One region of the Terribacillus aidingensis genome, then DNA from elsewhere that is predicted to be linked to it. Evidence: riboswitches for the same ligand, from Rfam matches in the RefSeq annotation. Region 1 holds a riboswitch; each other region holds the start of a gene.
What was found. A riboswitch is a leader RNA that binds a small molecule or an ion and turns the genes downstream of it on or off. The one in region 1 is predicted to bind S-adenosylmethionine.

Region 2: another riboswitch for S-adenosylmethionine. It lies ahead of ABXS78_RS04230 (LLM class flavin-dependent oxidoreductase); the one in region 1 lies ahead of ABXS78_RS04880 (methionine biosynthesis PLP-dependent protein).
Region 3: another riboswitch for S-adenosylmethionine. It lies ahead of ABXS78_RS06135 (acyl-CoA dehydrogenase family protein); the one in region 1 lies ahead of ABXS78_RS04880 (methionine biosynthesis PLP-dependent protein).
Region 4: another riboswitch for S-adenosylmethionine. It lies ahead of ABXS78_RS02015 (iron-containing alcohol dehydrogenase family protein); the one in region 1 lies ahead of ABXS78_RS04880 (methionine biosynthesis PLP-dependent protein).

Annotation. Positions count from the first base shown of each region.
Region 1 covers NZ_CP159996.1:884,834-888,801, reverse strand. Annotated here, with positions in the region: gene ABXS78_RS04885 (aminotransferase class I/II-fold pyridoxal phosphate-dependent enzyme) at 1-916, opposite strand, end outside; gene ABXS78_RS04880 (methionine biosynthesis PLP-dependent protein) at 928-2,028, opposite strand; SAM riboswitch class I at 2,109-2,212, opposite strand; SAM riboswitch class I at 2,411-2,514, shown strand; gene ABXS78_RS04875 (M20 family metallopeptidase) at 2,625-3,821, shown strand; gene ABXS78_RS04870 (ABC transporter substrate-binding protein) at 3,834-3,968, shown strand, end outside.
Region 2 covers NZ_CP159996.1:779,058-783,025, reverse strand. Annotated here, with positions in the region: gene ABXS78_RS04235 (S66 peptidase family protein) at 1-534, shown strand, start outside; gene ABXS78_RS04230 (LLM class flavin-dependent oxidoreductase) at 552-1,916, opposite strand; SAM riboswitch class I at 1,995-2,096, opposite strand; gene ABXS78_RS04225 (DUF1992 domain-containing protein) at 2,109-2,480, opposite strand; gene ABXS78_RS04220 (CAP domain-containing protein) at 2,552-3,394, opposite strand; gene mreBH (rod-share determining protein MreBH) at 3,895-3,968, shown strand, end outside.
Region 3 covers NZ_CP159996.1:1,127,060-1,131,027, forward strand. Annotated here, with positions in the region: gene ABXS78_RS06130 (aldo/keto reductase) at 1-896, shown strand, start outside; gene ABXS78_RS06135 (acyl-CoA dehydrogenase family protein) at 924-2,087, opposite strand; SAM riboswitch class I at 2,159-2,265, opposite strand; SAM riboswitch class I at 2,392-2,494, shown strand; gene ABXS78_RS06140 (LLM class flavin-dependent oxidoreductase) at 2,586-3,968, shown strand, end outside.
Region 4 covers NZ_CP159996.1:361,351-365,318, forward strand. Annotated here, with positions in the region: gene ABXS78_RS02010 (carbon-nitrogen family hydrolase) at 71-853, opposite strand; gene ABXS78_RS02015 (iron-containing alcohol dehydrogenase family protein) at 850-1,944, opposite strand; SAM riboswitch class I at 2,021-2,123, opposite strand; gene ABXS78_RS02020 (pyridoxal phosphate-dependent aminotransferase) at 2,230-3,408, shown strand; gene ABXS78_RS02025 (MBL fold metallo-hydrolase) at 3,449-3,968, opposite strand, start outside.

The DNA of each region.
Region 1 (3,968 bases):
TGCTCGGCAGGGCGAACGATAGTACTGCTCCATTTCCAATGGCTTGACCGGTATGTATGTCATGTCCATTATGGGTAGGCAAGCCAGGGTAGAAGACATCTTCCACTAACGGATGATCAAGCAGGAACAAAGCTATCCTCTCCGCCGTTTCCGATGACTGACGTAATCTTGTACCTAACGTCTTTATTCCTTGTAGCAACAAATAGCTATCCTGGGCACCTAGAATGGCACCAAACGTATTCTGGATAAAAGCCAGTCGTTCTCCCAGTTCTGTATCCTTTGTGATCAGCAGTCCGGCGATAATATCACTGTGCCCTGACAGAAACTTGGTGGCACTGTGGATGACCACATCTATACCTAGTGCCAATGGCTGTTGATACAGCGGCGTCAAAAATGTGTTGTCCAAGAAAGTTAAACAATCATGTTGCTTTGCTATCCGGACCACGGCCCGAATGTCAGTCACCTTCAAACACGGATTGGACGGTGTTTCCAAGTAAATGACCTTCGTGTTTGGCCGTACAGCTGCTTCTATAGCATCCAAATCGGTTAGGTCAACAAAGGAATGACTAATCTGGAATTTTGGAAGGATTTCTGTTACGAAACGATACGTTCCGCCGTACACACCCTCGGTCACTATCACATGATCCCCCGCTGACAGCAGCATGAATGCGGAGGAAATTGCTGCCATGCCAGATGAAAATGCTAACGCGTCTCTCCCTCCCTCTAGTTCAGCAGCCTTTTGCTCCAGTGCTTTTCGTGTCGGATTGCCGGAACGACTATAGTCGAATGGACCGAAATCATCAAAGCTCTCCTGGTGAAAGGTTGACGATAGGTAGATCGGGACGTTAACAGCACCTGTCCGCTGCTCTTTATATGATCCCCGGATACACGTTGTTTCCGCTTGTTGTTCTCCCATATGTTGACCTCCTAATACAGTTTGGCGAATGCTTGCTGTAAATCATGAATCAAATCCTCCGCTTCTTCTATCCCGACCGAGAAACGGAGCAAACAATCGCAAATTCCTCTGGCTTCCCGTTCCTCTAAAGGGATATCCGCATGTGTCTGTGTTGTAGGATATGTGATAAAGCTTTCCACTCCGCCAAGACTTTCGGCAAAGGTGATGATTTCCAGGCTGCGAAGGAATGGATCGACCCAGCTGCTTTCCTGAACACGGAAGGAAAGCATGCCGCCTTTTCCTGTATACAGGACGTCTTTCACTTTCGGCTCCTCTGCAAGATAACTTGCGATGCGCTCAGCATTTGCTTGATGCTGCCGCATTCGAAGCGGCAGTGTCTTCAAGCCTCGGATGAGAAGCCAGGAATCGAGCGGAGACAAGACAGCTCCCGTACCGTTATGCAATACAGCTAACCGATCTGATAGCTCACTGCCTTTACTCACAACAAGTCCGGCTAAAACATCGTTATGGCCGCCGATATATTTCGTCGCACTATGGATGACGATATCTGCTCCTTCTGTAAGCGGCTGCTGGTAATAAGGTGTCAGAAACGTATTATCCACAATTAACAGCAGGTCATATGCTTTTGCCAATTGCGCATAGGCAGCAATATCAATTTCCTGCATGAGCGGGTTTGTCGGTGTTTCAAGGAAAATTGCTTTTGTATCGTCCGTTATCAATATCGCAGTCTCTTCGACGGAATGAAATGGCGCATAAATTGGCGAGACGTCATAGGCATCTGAATAGAAATCAAACAGCCGATAGGTGCCTCCATAAATATCCTCCGGCACTAGCAGGGAATCGCTCGAACGGAAAAGTGACAATACAAGCTGGATTGCTGCCATGCCTGAGCTGCATGCAAATGCCTGATCGCCTTTTTCCAGCTTTGCAAACCCTTCTTCCAGAACTGATCGAGTGGGGTTCTTCGTCCGTGAATAATCATAGCCGGTAGATTCTCCGATTCCACTATGCGCATAAGCCGTGGACAGATAAACTGGAGGATTAACTGCCCCAGTTACTCCATCACTGTGATTTCCAAGCTGCACAAATGCTGTTTCTAAACTATATCCCATACCGCTTCTCACCCTCCTCTTCAACAAAAAAAGAACCTTCTCCCCAAAAAGGAAGAAGGTTCAGTCATGACCGAATCAGCTTCTTATCTTTAAGGCGGATACCTTTTGGATTTAGCACCGTGTCTTCTCAGACTGGTTGCTGAGACATCACTGGGCCAAGTCCCTCCGTCTCTCTTGATAAGAAAAGTTCTATATAATTTTTATATTAAAGCTATGTTATCACAAAAGAATGTACAGTCAAGCATTATTTAAAATTTTCTGCCAAATGAATCTTTTACTAATGGATTTTTTGGCGTAGTCATGCCGATCAGGAAAAATAGCGACAAAAAATAGGATTGACACCTAGAACTTTTCGGTCTATCCTTTTCCTTACAACTGATATTTCTTATCGAGATTGGTGGAGGGAATGGCCCAACGAAACCAAAGCAACAGGCTGCAAGCCGCAGTACTGTGCTAATTCCAGGTGTTTAACACTGAAGATAAGAAGAGCGGAAAATCTTTAAAAGACCCTCTTCTGTCTGGAAGAGGGTCTTTTTTTGAACTTAATCCCGATTATTTTCATTGGAAATATCAAGATTGTTACAGGAGGTTTGAAAATGGAACAGATCAAGCAGACACTTGCGGTAGTACATACGGAGCTGGAAGATAATTTCGCAGAAGTCGTGGAGTGGAGACGTTATTTGCATCAGCATCCTGAATTAAGTTTCCAGGAGACAGAGACCGCCCGTTTTATCGCCGACAAGCTGCGCAGCTTCGGCTATGAAGATATCCAGACAAATATTGGCGGATATGGCATCGTCGCTACCCTATCAGGTAAGGCAGCAGGACCAACAATTGCACTGCGAGCAGATTTCGATGCCCTTCCGATAGAAGATGAAAAAGAAACAGCCTATCGATCCAAGACTCCTGGCGTAATGCATGCTTGCGGTCATGACGGCCATACCGCAGCACTCCTTGGAACTGCCAAATCACTGATCAAACATAAGGATAGTCTGAAAGGTAAAGTGGTCTTTTTGTTCCAGCCGGCTGAAGAAGTACCTCCAGGCGGTGCAAAAGCGATGATTGAAGATGGTGCACTTGATGGTGTTGACTATGTCTACGGTGCTCACCTTAATTCGGCCGCTCCTATCGGAAAGATCGGTGTTGGCGAAGGCTTCAAGATGGCAGCAGTAGATAAATTCGCGATTACTATCCAAGGAAAAGGCGGTCATGGCGCAGCTCCTCATGAGGCTGTCGATCCAATTGTCATCGGAAGTGATATCGTCAGCGCCCTGCAAAAGATTGTCAGCCGCAGAGTCAACCCGCTTGAATCCGCAGTTGTGACACTTGGTGTATTTCAATCTGGCCAAGCATTCAATGTTATTCCGGATACTGCCAGATTGGAAGGAACAGTACGGACATTCAATGCTGACATCCGCCAGCAGGTGAGAAAACAAATAGAGTCCATTGTAGCCGGTATTGCAACCGGTTTCGGCGCAACCTATTCAATCGATTATTTACATGGCTACCCTGCTCTTTACAACCATCCAGAAGAAACTGCACTTCTGCAGCGTCTTTTTGCCGAGGAATTCGGTGAAGATCAAGTTATCCCGCTGGAAACCGGGATGGGAGCAGAGGATTTCGCTTATTACTTACAAGAGAAACCGGGAAGCTTCTTTAAAGTCGGCTCCCGCAATGAAGATACAGGCACCCATTATCCGCATCACCACCCTAAGTTCGACATCGATGAGCGTGCTTTGCTCATCACGGAAAAAGCATTCACGAAAATCGTATTCTCGTTATTGGGAAGCTAAGGAGGAAGTATATTGAATAAGAAGCTTGCACTTATATTATTCGGCCTGATGGCCACCATCGCCCTGTTCGGGTGCTCCAGCAGTTCCAGCAGCAGTTCCGACGCAAGCGGCGGAGAACCTGTGGAAGGAGGCGACTTGAACGTTGCC
Region 2 (3,968 bases), 110 kb from region 1:
ATGGTGCAGCACTCATCCCCTATGTATCAATCATCATGGGATGCGCTATTTGATCAAGACAATCCTGAGGGCTTCGACTTGGACAGCAAAACAGAATGGAAAACCACGACAGGTGAAGCCGTTTCCTTTACTGGCCGCTTAATCGGTGGCTGCTTGAATACCCTGACCGCTATCGCCGGAACGAAATATGCTCCTATTCAAACTTGGCGGGAATCTTTTAAAGAAGACACGATCGTCTACTTGGAATGGTTGGATTGGAGTACTGCTGAAACTTACCGGAATCTTTGGCATTTGAAGGAACACGGCTGGTTCAACGGTGCGAGCGGATTACTATTTGGCAGGCCATCTCGAAGCACTCCTTCAGAGGATTATACAGACGAACAGATGATTCATGAATTCGCAGATGAAATTGGATTGCCGATAATCTACGACGCCGATATTGGACACATGCCTCCGCAGTTCACGATGATCAATGGTGCGTTGGCAAATGTATCATATAAGGACGGCAAGGGAATTCTAACTTATTTGGAATAGGAAAGAGGAGCTGACGCTCAGCTCCTCTTTCCTTGTTTTGCCGGATGTGCCGCAGCGAGATGCGGATGTCCGTATAATTTCTCCCTAAAAGTTCCTTCTGCATAATCCTTTTTATATAATCCTCGCTCCTGCAAGATAGGTACAACCAATTCTACAAAGTCTTGCAGGTCTTTTGGTGTAATGTAATGTGTCAGATTGAAGCCATCCACTCCGCTTCGCACAAAGAAATCCTCCATCTTGTCCGCAACTTGCTCAGGACTGCCGATGATGATATCCGTTTCAGCTGGCTGACTGAATTTCTCCTGTATCTCTTTTACCGTAAATGGTTTGGCAGCATCCTTTGTCAGATAAGCAGCTCGCGATTGACCTTGTTCCGTATGCTTGTACGTGAACAGTTCTTCTTCATTTTCATAGGAAGCTAAATCATAGCCAGTGGACCCGCCATACTGGGCTTTGGCAGCATCTGCGCTCCAGTATTGCTTGATCTCGTCATATTTAGCATGAGCCTTCTCTTCTGTTTCAGCTACAACGACGTGCAGGAAGGTAAAAGCTTTGATTTCATCGCGGCTTCTGCCATAAGCCTCCGCACGCGCTTTGATATCCTCTATATAATAGTTGATTTTTTCTGGTGTCGGTCCGCCGACAAACACACATTCTGCATGTTTTGCGGCAAAATCCCTGCCTTTCTCGGAAGTACCTGCTTGGTAGAGCACCGGTGTGCGCTGTGGGGATGGCTCACTTACATGTGGTCCTTCCACTGAGAAATATGTACCCTTGTGCTTGATGCGGTGCACCTTTTCTGCTTCCACTAGAACCCCTCTTTCCGGGTCCGAAATAACAGCATCTTCTTCCCAGCTGTCCTCAAGCAGCTTATAAGAAATCTCCAGGAATTCATCAGCTATTCTGTAACGCTCATCATGCTTTACCATCTTCTCCAGTCCAAAATTCTGGGCTGCATTCGGCAAATAGGAAGTAACGATATTCCAAGCCACTCGCCCATTGGTCAGGTGATCGAGCGTCGAAAATTTACGTGCATTATGAAAAGGCTGTTCGTAAGACGTACTGACTGTGACAGCGAAGGACAAATGCTTCGTCACAGCTGCCATGGCCGGGATAGCGAAGGCTGGATCATTAAGCGGTACTTGCACGCCATCCCGCAAGGCTGCCTTTTCATCTCCTCCGTAAACATCATAGACGCCAAGCACATCAGCGAAGAACACCGCATCGAACTTTCCTTTTTCCAAAAGGCGCGCAAGCTCCATCCAGTATTCCAGCGACTTATACTCCCGATGTCTTCTGTTCTCCGGGTGCTTCCATAAGCCATGGGCGTTATGATTGGCGGCTGTCATATCAAATGCTTGCAGGATAATTTGTTTGGTCATTGCTTCCACTCCTCTATTTATGTAAAAAAAGCCTCTTCCGTTTTACAGAAGAGGCTCCTTATCCAAGGTAAAATGCTCCTCTTATCTGTCAGACTTCTCGTCTGCTGGAATTGGCACAGTGCATTACTGCCTGTTGCCGAGGCTTCAAAGGGCCAGTCCCTCCACCTCTCGTGATAAGAAAATACTATTTGATTATGTTAGTTTGTTTTCAATTTGTTCCCGATATTGACTGAGTGTGCCTGGCGAATTTCGCTTAAGCTTTTGAAGCAGCGCTTCGTATTGAATCTCTTTCTCACTAATGCGCTTCCGGAAAGCTGCCCGCTCTGTGTCGTCTGTACAAACACGCACCAGATCACGCAGTGCTACAATCTCTTTCTGCAGCTCCATCTCTGGTGGAATGTAGCCAGCATTCTTCAGGATCTTATAGCTCATACGCATATCCTCCGGTACACCGGATAGATCCTCCAGCTCCAAAGGTTTTCCAGCACCAGGAAGATTACGGAACTCTCCATTTGCTTCAGCCTGCTTGATACGCTCCTCCGCAAGCAGCGAAATCAGATCCATATAATCACTCCCTGCATACAAGAAAAGCAACCGATCATGATCGGTTGCTTTTCATTATACAATAATCTGAATTATTTACCAATGAATTGCTGTGTCCAGTAGTTACCGTTTTCTACATAACCTACACCGATGTTAGTGTAATCAGGGTTAAGGATATTCTCACGGTGACCTTGGCTGTTCATCCACGCTTCAACGACTTCTTCAGGAGTCTTTTGTCCTTGAGCGATGTTTTCACCTGCAGTTTTATAAGAAATACCGAAAGATTTCATCATATCGAACGGAGAACCGTAAGTCGGGCTGTTGTGATCGAAGTAACCATTGTCAGCCATATCTTTGGATTTCGCACGTGCTACTTTGCTTAGTTCAGTATCAGCTTTCAAAGCTTTAAGACCAGCTTTTTCACGCTCTTTGTTAGTTAAGTCTACTACTTGCTGTTCGAATGCACTCAGGCCTTCAGCAGCTTGCTTTTCTTCTGTTTGCTTGTTATCAGAAGCAGTTTCTTGTTTTTGTGCTGGAGCTTTTTGTTCAGTTGCTTGCTCTTCAGCTTTTTCTTCCTTTTTCGGAGCAGCAGCTTTTTGCTCTTCTTTCTGAGCAGCTGGCGCTTTTGCTTGCTCTTGCTGAGGTGCTGCTTGAGCAGGAGTCTGTGCTTTTTCTTGCTGAGCTGGCTGCTGAACATTGTATTTCGCTAGCAAGCTATCAGTATTAATGTGAATGTTATAAGCTGATAGATATTCATTCACCCATTTATTCAAATCTTCGATAGAAGAGAAAGATCCGCTTTTCACTACTTGTGCTACGTGCACTTGAGCTTCTTCTTTCGTTGGTTGAGCTGGTGCAGCATTTGCTGTTCCTGCCAATGCGCCTCCCGCTAGAATAGCTGTAGATAGTGTTGTTACTAATACTTTCTTAAACATGATGTTGCTCCTTTCGAGATGTATGTTTTCCTGTTGCAGCAACATCATAGCATGGGTTTTTGTGTAATATTGCAGCCTAGAATTTCCAATAGGCACTCAAATCTGTACAGCACTGCGAAAAGTCCGATTCTTATGCGAAATCGTACCCGTTTAGCCGACTATGAAACTAGTAATAAACAGACGCTTTACTATTTATTGGATGTAAATTAGGATTGACACCTTTTTCATTCCTAGTTTTTGTAACAATAGCTCAGTATTTGTAATCTATCTGTAAATTGACTTACGCTTAATCCTTGCATATAATCCTTTACTCCTAATCTATTTAGTTTAATCTGCCAAATTAGGATAAAGGTATCTCTTTAACACCTCTATACCAGGTGATAGAATGAATTATGTCGAATTTAAGCGCCTTTTTGGCTCTTTGACAGATCTACCCCCATAAAGCTTTATACGGGGGAGAATGAATATAGTAGAAATATGTCATTATTGGAGGAAATATAATGTTTGCTAATCCCGAAATTGGAATAGACCTTGGCACTGCAAATATACTTGTGTATACGAAACAAAAAGGAAT
Region 3 (3,968 bases), 240 kb from region 1:
AAGAAAAGGATGCATTTCGAATTATGGATGCTGCACTTGATGCCGGCATTAATTTCTTTGACACGGCGAATGTATACGGTGCAGAAAATCGAGGTCTGACAGAATCAATTATCGGAAGATGGTTCAAGCAAGGCGGAGACCGGAGGGAGAAAGTCGTTCTAGGTACGAAAGTATACGGAAGCATGCATAATGCTGCCGATGGTCCAAATGATGAGGCTGGGTTGTCAGCTTATAAAATTCGGCGTCATCTTGAGGAATCTTTAAAGCGCTTGCAAACCGATCACATTGAGCTGTATCAGATGCATCATATTGATCCTGACGTAACGTGGGAAGAGCTATGGGGAGCTTTTGAATTAGGAATCAGCCAAGGAAAGATAGGTTATGTCGGCTCCAGTAACTTTGCTGCCTGGCAGCTCGCGGTAGCACAAGGCGCAGCAAAAAACCGTCATTTCTTAGGTCTGGTTTCCGAACAGCATAAATACAATCTCAACTGTCGATATGCTGAATTGGAAGTACTTCCAGCAGCGGAACAGCTTGGGATTGGCATTATCACATGGAGTCCTCTGGATGGAGGTCTGCTTGGCAGGAATGCACTTAAAAAATTACCTGGAAGCCGAAGTGATAAGATTGGTGATAAAATCGATGCCCAGCGAGTGCAATTAGAGAAGTTCGGCCAACTATGTGAAGAACTAGGAGAAACACAGGATAATGTTGCTCTGGCTTGGCAGCTTGCCAATCCAGCTATAACTGCGCCAATCATTGGGCCGCGTACAGTTGAGCAATTCGAGAGTGCATTACATGCGCTAGAAATTCACCTTGATGAATCCGTTTTAAAACAGCTGGATGAAATTTTCCCGGGTCCAGGCGGAGCAGCACCGTATGCTTATGCTTGGTAAATAGGAACTCCTGAATCCGTTATGGATTCAGGAGTTTTTTACTGCCCGAAGGACTGCATCCGCTAGCGAATACACTACTGCATCATCAGTAGGTGGGTTATGCAATCCAGCTCTTACATCACGAAAATGGCGCTGCAGCGGATTGTCGGCAGACAAACTCCGGGCTCCAACTATTCGCATGCATAGATCCACGACTTCGTTCGCTTTATTGGTGGCAATATGTTTTGCAGCAGCTAAATCAGGACTCATTTCTGATCTTTTTTCAGGGTGCTCGACCCACTTCCTGGCTGTAGCGTAAAGTACTTCTCTAGCATTAAAGAGAGCTAGTTCTATCTCGCCAATTTTTCTTCTAACCTCTGGAACATCTTTAATTGAACCCGGCAAGGAAACAGGCTGGAATTCTGACGCAAATTGAATGGTATAATCTCTCGCAGCAACAGCAATACCAAGGTAAACAGCTGCAATCTGTAAGTACCAGCCTCTTGGAGTGGATGTGCCTTTGTTTTCTTCCACAAGCAGCGCATCCTGGTCTACTAGTACGTCTTCCAAAATTAAATCATCGCTTCTTGTTCCTCTCATTGCGATGCTATCCCATGTTTCATCCACAGATACTCCGTCCAAACTATGATCAATTAAAAAGAAGCCTTTGTTTCCTGAAGGAAGTATAGTCGCGGTGGCTATGCTATAGTCCAAAGCAGCAGCTATGGAAGCAAAGGATTTACGACCATTGATTCGCCATTTTGAACCTTCCAGTTGTGCGGTTGTCCTTGGAGCTGCTCCTCGAGAAGGACTGCCGGTGGCGTTTTCTGTTTGAACCAAATTAAGAAGAATTTTGTCATGAATGATTTTGTTGCATAGATGCTGAAAACTTTGTTCGTCCCATTTTCTGCTTTCCGCATTTTCCAGTACAACACCGAGCTGCCAGCCAAATGATAGAGTGGTAGGAGCATCACCTTGAGCGAGAATCTCTTGCACTTGTAAGTACTCTACAAGATTTAATCCTTTGCCTCCATATTCTGTCGGCACAGTCAGTGACAAAAAGTCGTTCTCTTTTAACGCTTTGAAGTTTTCATAAGGAAACTCACCGCTGGCATCAATATGGGCTGCACGCTGCTTGAATTTTTTAGAAAGGCTTTTTGCTTGCTGTATCACTTGATCAAACACTTTTGTTTTATCTGCAGTATCTCGCATGAACATTCTCCTCATCCAAGTAAAGTAAAAACCTCTTTCATATGAAAGAGGTGGCGTTATGTAGGCATTCCCTCTCATCTCTCAGACTTGTCTGTCTGCTGGAATTAGCACCTTGCTTCATGAAAAGCGGTTGCTGCAGGGTCGTTGAACCAGTTCCTACCCTGACTCTAGATAAGTGTGTTTATTCGGTTGTCGGCATAAATATAAGTGATGATTTGAATATTGTCAATTATATATTTAATTTAGAAAACTTCATTGACAGGCAGTGGACTGTCCTGTATATTGGCATTAATTCAATAAGCATTTCTTATCCAGAGAGGTGGAGGGACTGGCCCTTTGAAGCCTCGGCAACAGACTGCTGCAGTACTGTGCCAATTCCAGCAAGCTACTAGCTTGAAAGATGAGAAGAGAGTGGACGTTGTACGCCTGCGTCGACTAAGCAAGACCTCTTCTTATCTGAGAAGAGGTCTTTTTATTTGTTAAAACGGAGGGATAAAAGTGGGGAAGCAAATCATTTTGAATGCATTCGATATGAATAGTGCGATGCATAACTCGCATGGGTTGTGGAAGCACCCAGAGAGTAAGCGGCATCGGCAGTATAAGGATTTGAATTATTGGATTGATCTGGCGAAGCTACTCGAACGCGGTAAATTCGATGCCATCTTCTTTGCCGATGTATTGGGGATATATGATGTTTACCGGAATAGTAAAGCTCCTTCTATCCGGGATGGTCTGCAGGTTCCCCTGAATGATCCAGCGCTATTGATTTCTGCGATGGCAAGTGTAACCGCGAATTTGGGTTTCGCCGTTACAGTAAGTACTACATATGAACCACCATTTGGAAATGCGCGTCGTTTTTCCACGCTGGATCATTTGACGAAGGGCAGAGTTGCTTGGAATGTTGTGACGTCATATCTTCCGAATGCTGCGCGGAATTTTGGTTTGACCGAAATGATCAAGCATGATGAGCGGTATGAGATTGCCGATGAATTCCTGGAGGTTTCTTATAAGCTATGGGAAAGCAGCTGGGAGGAGGATGCAGTGATTGAGGATTTGCAAAACCAAGTATTAGTGAATCCTGAAAAAGTACATGAAATCAATCATGAAGGCCATTACTTCCAGGTAGAGGGACCACATTTGAGTGAGCCTTCCCCACAGCGGACACCTGTGATTTATCAAGCAGGTACATCCGAACGTGGACGGGAATTTGCTTCCAAGCATGCAGAATGTGTTTTCGTTGGAGGGCCCACGCCTGAGCGCATCCGTTATTATGCAGAGGATATAAGGGAGAGAGCTGCCAAGCATGGCCGAAATCCAGATCATATTAAGATTTTCTCTTTCCTGAGTGTCATCGTAGCGGAAACAACAGAAGAGGCACAGCAAAAGTATCAGGAATATGCAAGTCATTGGAGTCCAGATGCTGCCAAGGCGCAATTTGGTGCAAGCGGCTATGACATTTCTGAATATGAGGAAAAGGATCCTGACGAGCCGTTTTCTTATGGTAAAACGACAGAAGGCGGTCACTATAAAGCAGCCTCATTGACAAAGGATGCAGCCAAGCAGCTGACAGTCGGCGAAGCATTGAAGCGGTTTGATACACCTGACAAAAGCTTGATAGTCGGGAATCCAGACGAGGTGGCAGATAGCATCCAGCACCAATTCGAAGAATCCGGAGTCGACGGTTTTAATTTGAACCATCTTGTTACACCAGGGGATTTGGAGTCCTTTGTTGACCTGGTCATCCCGATTCTGCAAAAAAGGGGACTTTATAAACAGTCCTACAAATCAGGCACATTGAGAGAAAAATTATTTGACTATGAATCAAGCAGACTGCCGGCTGGGCATCCCGCAACTAACTATCGCCAGCTGAAAATACCGACA
Region 4 (3,968 bases), 520 kb from region 1:
TAAATAGTATAAGCAAGCTTGCCCCTATTTACCACTCCTCGGGAGAACTTGTCATAACATTGTCAAAATATCATTTCACATCATAGATGGACGGACGCCTGTCCTGAAACACGGGGATGCGGCTGCGCACGTCATCCACTTGATCAAGATCTGCTTCACCATAAAGAATGGTTGCTTCCTCTCCAGCTTCAGCAATGATTTCGCCCCATGGTCCGATGATCAAGCTGTGTCCTGCAAATTCATTAGCTGGATCACTTCCTGCACGATTGCAAGCAACGACGTAGCATTGGTTTTCGATTGCTCGGCTGAGCAGAAGCGCCCGCCAGTGATTGAGTCGCGGCTTCGGCCACTCCGCAACGACGAATAGCACTTGCTGATCGTGAATCATATGCGTACGGATGAATTCAGGAAAGCGGATGTCATAGCAGATGACACCAGCTGCTCGCTTATTTCCTATGGAAAAGGAGGCAGATTTGTCGCCTTGGGTCAGAAACTTCTCTTCATCCATCAACCGGAATAAATGCGCTTTATCATATTCATGCAGCAGCTCACCAGCAGGTCCGAAGACAAGCATCGTATTATAGACACCTGCTTCGGTCTGCTTGGCGATGGAACCAGCGACAATGTATTTTTGATATGTCTTAGCTAGTCTGCTGATGAAGCATTTCGTCGTTTCTCCCTCTGTATCACTAATGTTATCAAGCCTTGTCAGGTCATAACCAGTTGTCCAAAGCTCAGGCAGCACGAGAACATCCGCATTTTCCTGTGCTTCTGTTATTAATGCTTCCACTTTGCTGTAGTTGGCTTCCGGATCACCAAAAACGATATCATGCTGAATTAAAGCAAGTTTCATTGTGTCACTCCCTTATTTGCCGCAACGAATGTCTCGACACTTTGCATGGCGTCCACCACTTGATCTGAATCGGATACATGCATGAAATGAATGGATTCCCCTGGAGCGACAGCGCCGTCTGCTGCAATTTTCATCGCTTTATCCATATCTTCTTTTACGCCAAGCTCTTTAAGTACAGTTGGCAATCCGAGCTTTTGATAGATAGGAAGCAATGTGCGGATTTCTTCGAATTTTTCTTCCAGTGCAAGCTGAACAAGAATTCCGTAAGCGACTTTATTGCCGTGCAGCTGCTCGTGCGTTTCTGGAAGTCTTGTCAGTCCGTTGTGAATGGAATGAGCACCAGCAATACGGCCATATTCATCACCGAAACCGCCAACCATTCCGCCAGCCATGATGATCGTTTCTGCAACGCGGAGAAATGCACTGTCAGCATGCTTGTTTTGCAAAGAACAAATAGCAGCATCTCCCTCCGCTATAAGGATATCCCGGCACAACCTAGCTGCGTTGCGGGATATTTGGACTGCAAGCGGCTGATCCGACATGTGTTCGGTAAGTGCATCCGCTTCGTACCATTTAGCCAATGTATCGCCAATACCGGCAATCAGATAGGTTACAGGTGTCGTTAGCAGCAGCTTCGGCTCGACTAGCAGCATAAATGCACTGCGCGGAAACACTGTATATTCGACGAAATTACCTGCTTCATCATAGAAAACACTAAGTGAAGCCCATGGGGAGCAGTTAGAGACAATCGTTGGAATCAGGATGACCGGCAATCCTGCATCATTGGCAGCAGCTTTGGCAGTATCCAGCACTTTTCCGCCTCCGACACCGATTATGAATTGAGCAGCTTCGTCCTTTGCGATATCTGCTAATCTGGCTGCTTCCGCATGTGTGCACTGGCCGTTATAGGCTACTCGTTTCACTGGCAAATCGATTGGATCCAGAAACGGGGAAGCCGCTTTCCAGGAAGCATCTCCGTGGATAAGCAATCCATTGGTCCAGTTCAATTCTTTAAGTCTTGCTGGAAGGCTTTGTAGTATATTATCCTCGCAGGCGTAATAATTCGGAGCGCCTTTTATGTTGATGGTCATGTTGTCACCTCATTGATTTTTTACATAAAAAAACTCTTCCAGACGAATATGGAAGAGGAATGGCGTGTGTCTCGTCCCCTTATCCCTCAGCGTCTAGCTGTTGGATCAGCACCGTGTGCAAATAGCACCGGTTGCCGGGCTTCATAGGGCCAATTCCCTCCGCCTTCTCTTGATAAGAGTGTGTGATTCATGTATGATTTGTTCATTATCGCATTCTATTTCCAAGACTGTCAAGATTGGTAATAGTCAGAATAAGATGTGAGAGACCACAGGAGAGTGAGTAAGATGGATTTTCCGTTTTCGGATGCATTGAAACGTTTGCCGGAACAGTTTTTTGCCGGCTTAGTACATAAAGTAGGGTTGCTGGAGAAGGAGGGGCACGATATCATCAAGCTCGGACAGGGAAACCCTGATCTGCCGACGCCGCAGCATATCGTAGAGAAATTGAAGGAAGCCTCCGATAATCCGGCTTATCATAAATATTCACCTTTCAGAGGCTTTGATTTTCTAAAACAGGCAGTCTGTGACTTTTATGATCGGGAATACGGTGTGAAACTAGATCCCGCAACAGAAGTGGCCATCATGTTCGGCTCTAAGACAGGTTTGGTGGAGATCAGCCAATGTCTATTGAATCCAGGTGATGTGGCACTGCTTCCGGATCCCGGATATCCCGATTATATGTCCGGTATCGAACTTGCCCAAGCGCGGACATCACTCATGCCATTAACCGCAGAAAATAAATTTCTGCCTGATTATACTGCTATTCCTGCAGGTGATTTGGAAGAAGCAAAGATGATGTTCCTGAACTATCCGAACAATCCGACTGCTGCTACTGCGGATCAGAAGTTCTTCGATAAAACAGTGGAACTGGCGAAGGAACATAAGATTTGTGTATTGCATGATTTCGCTTATGGTGCACTTGGGTTTGATGGAAAAAAACCGCAGAGCTTCCTGCAGTCCGAAGGCAGTAAGGAAGTTGGCATTGAAATGTACACTCTATCCAAAACGTATAATATGGCTGGCTGGCGCATCGCCTTTGCAGTTGGTAATGCATCTGTTATTGAAAGTATCAATTTAATCCAGGATCATGTTTATGTGAGTCTGTTCGGGGGCATGCAAGAGGCGGCAGCTTATGCGCTGACAGCGGATCAGACATGCGTGGAGGAGCTTGTCCACAGGTATGAGAGCAGAAGAGATGCTTTCATTGGCCATCTACGTGCTATTGGCTGGGAGGTACCGGAGCCAAAAGGAACCTTCTTCGTTTGGCTGCCAGTTCCTCATGGTTACACGTCTGAGGAATTCGCTGATCTGCTGCTGGAAAAGGCGCATGTGGCGGTCGCTCCGGGCAATGGTTTCGGGGAATATGGGGAAGGATACGTTCGCGCTGGTTTATTGGATACAGAAGAAAGATTGCTGGAAGCAGCGATGCGGATTGAAAAGCTTGGTATCTTTTCTAAAGCATAAGAAAGAGCCAGTCCCGGTGGGAACTGGCTCTTTTTTTCTATTAACTGGTCACTGCGCAGCGATTTGGGCCTGATTCGATATCGGCTTCGTCTGTACTGTCAATGACAGCTTTACCTTGATTTGCTTCTCTTATCAGCTGGTAGCTGTTCGGCTGCTGTGCAGGAATACTATCCAAGACGGAGGAAGCAAATTGGGTTGCATCCTGCAGCTGCAGTCTCGGGTTTTTTCTGTATAGGTCTTCCATGCGTGCTTGGACGGTGCCGTCACTTCCGATCTCTGACAGCTCGGAAAAATGCGATGGAAGGACAATCAGATCCAGCGACAATAATGGATATTTTTCGTATAACGTATTGTGCAAATCCTGTACCCATTGTTCTGCTTGACCGGCTAAATCCGGACGGCCAATCGACTCGGTAAAAAGCGTATCTCCAGAAAGCAGGAATGTGTCATCAACAACAAAGCTGATGCTTCCTTCTGTATGACCTGGTGAGGCAACGCTGCGCATGCCTTCTTCGGATTTACCGAATGGAATCGCAATACCGTCTTGCAGCGGTGAGAAT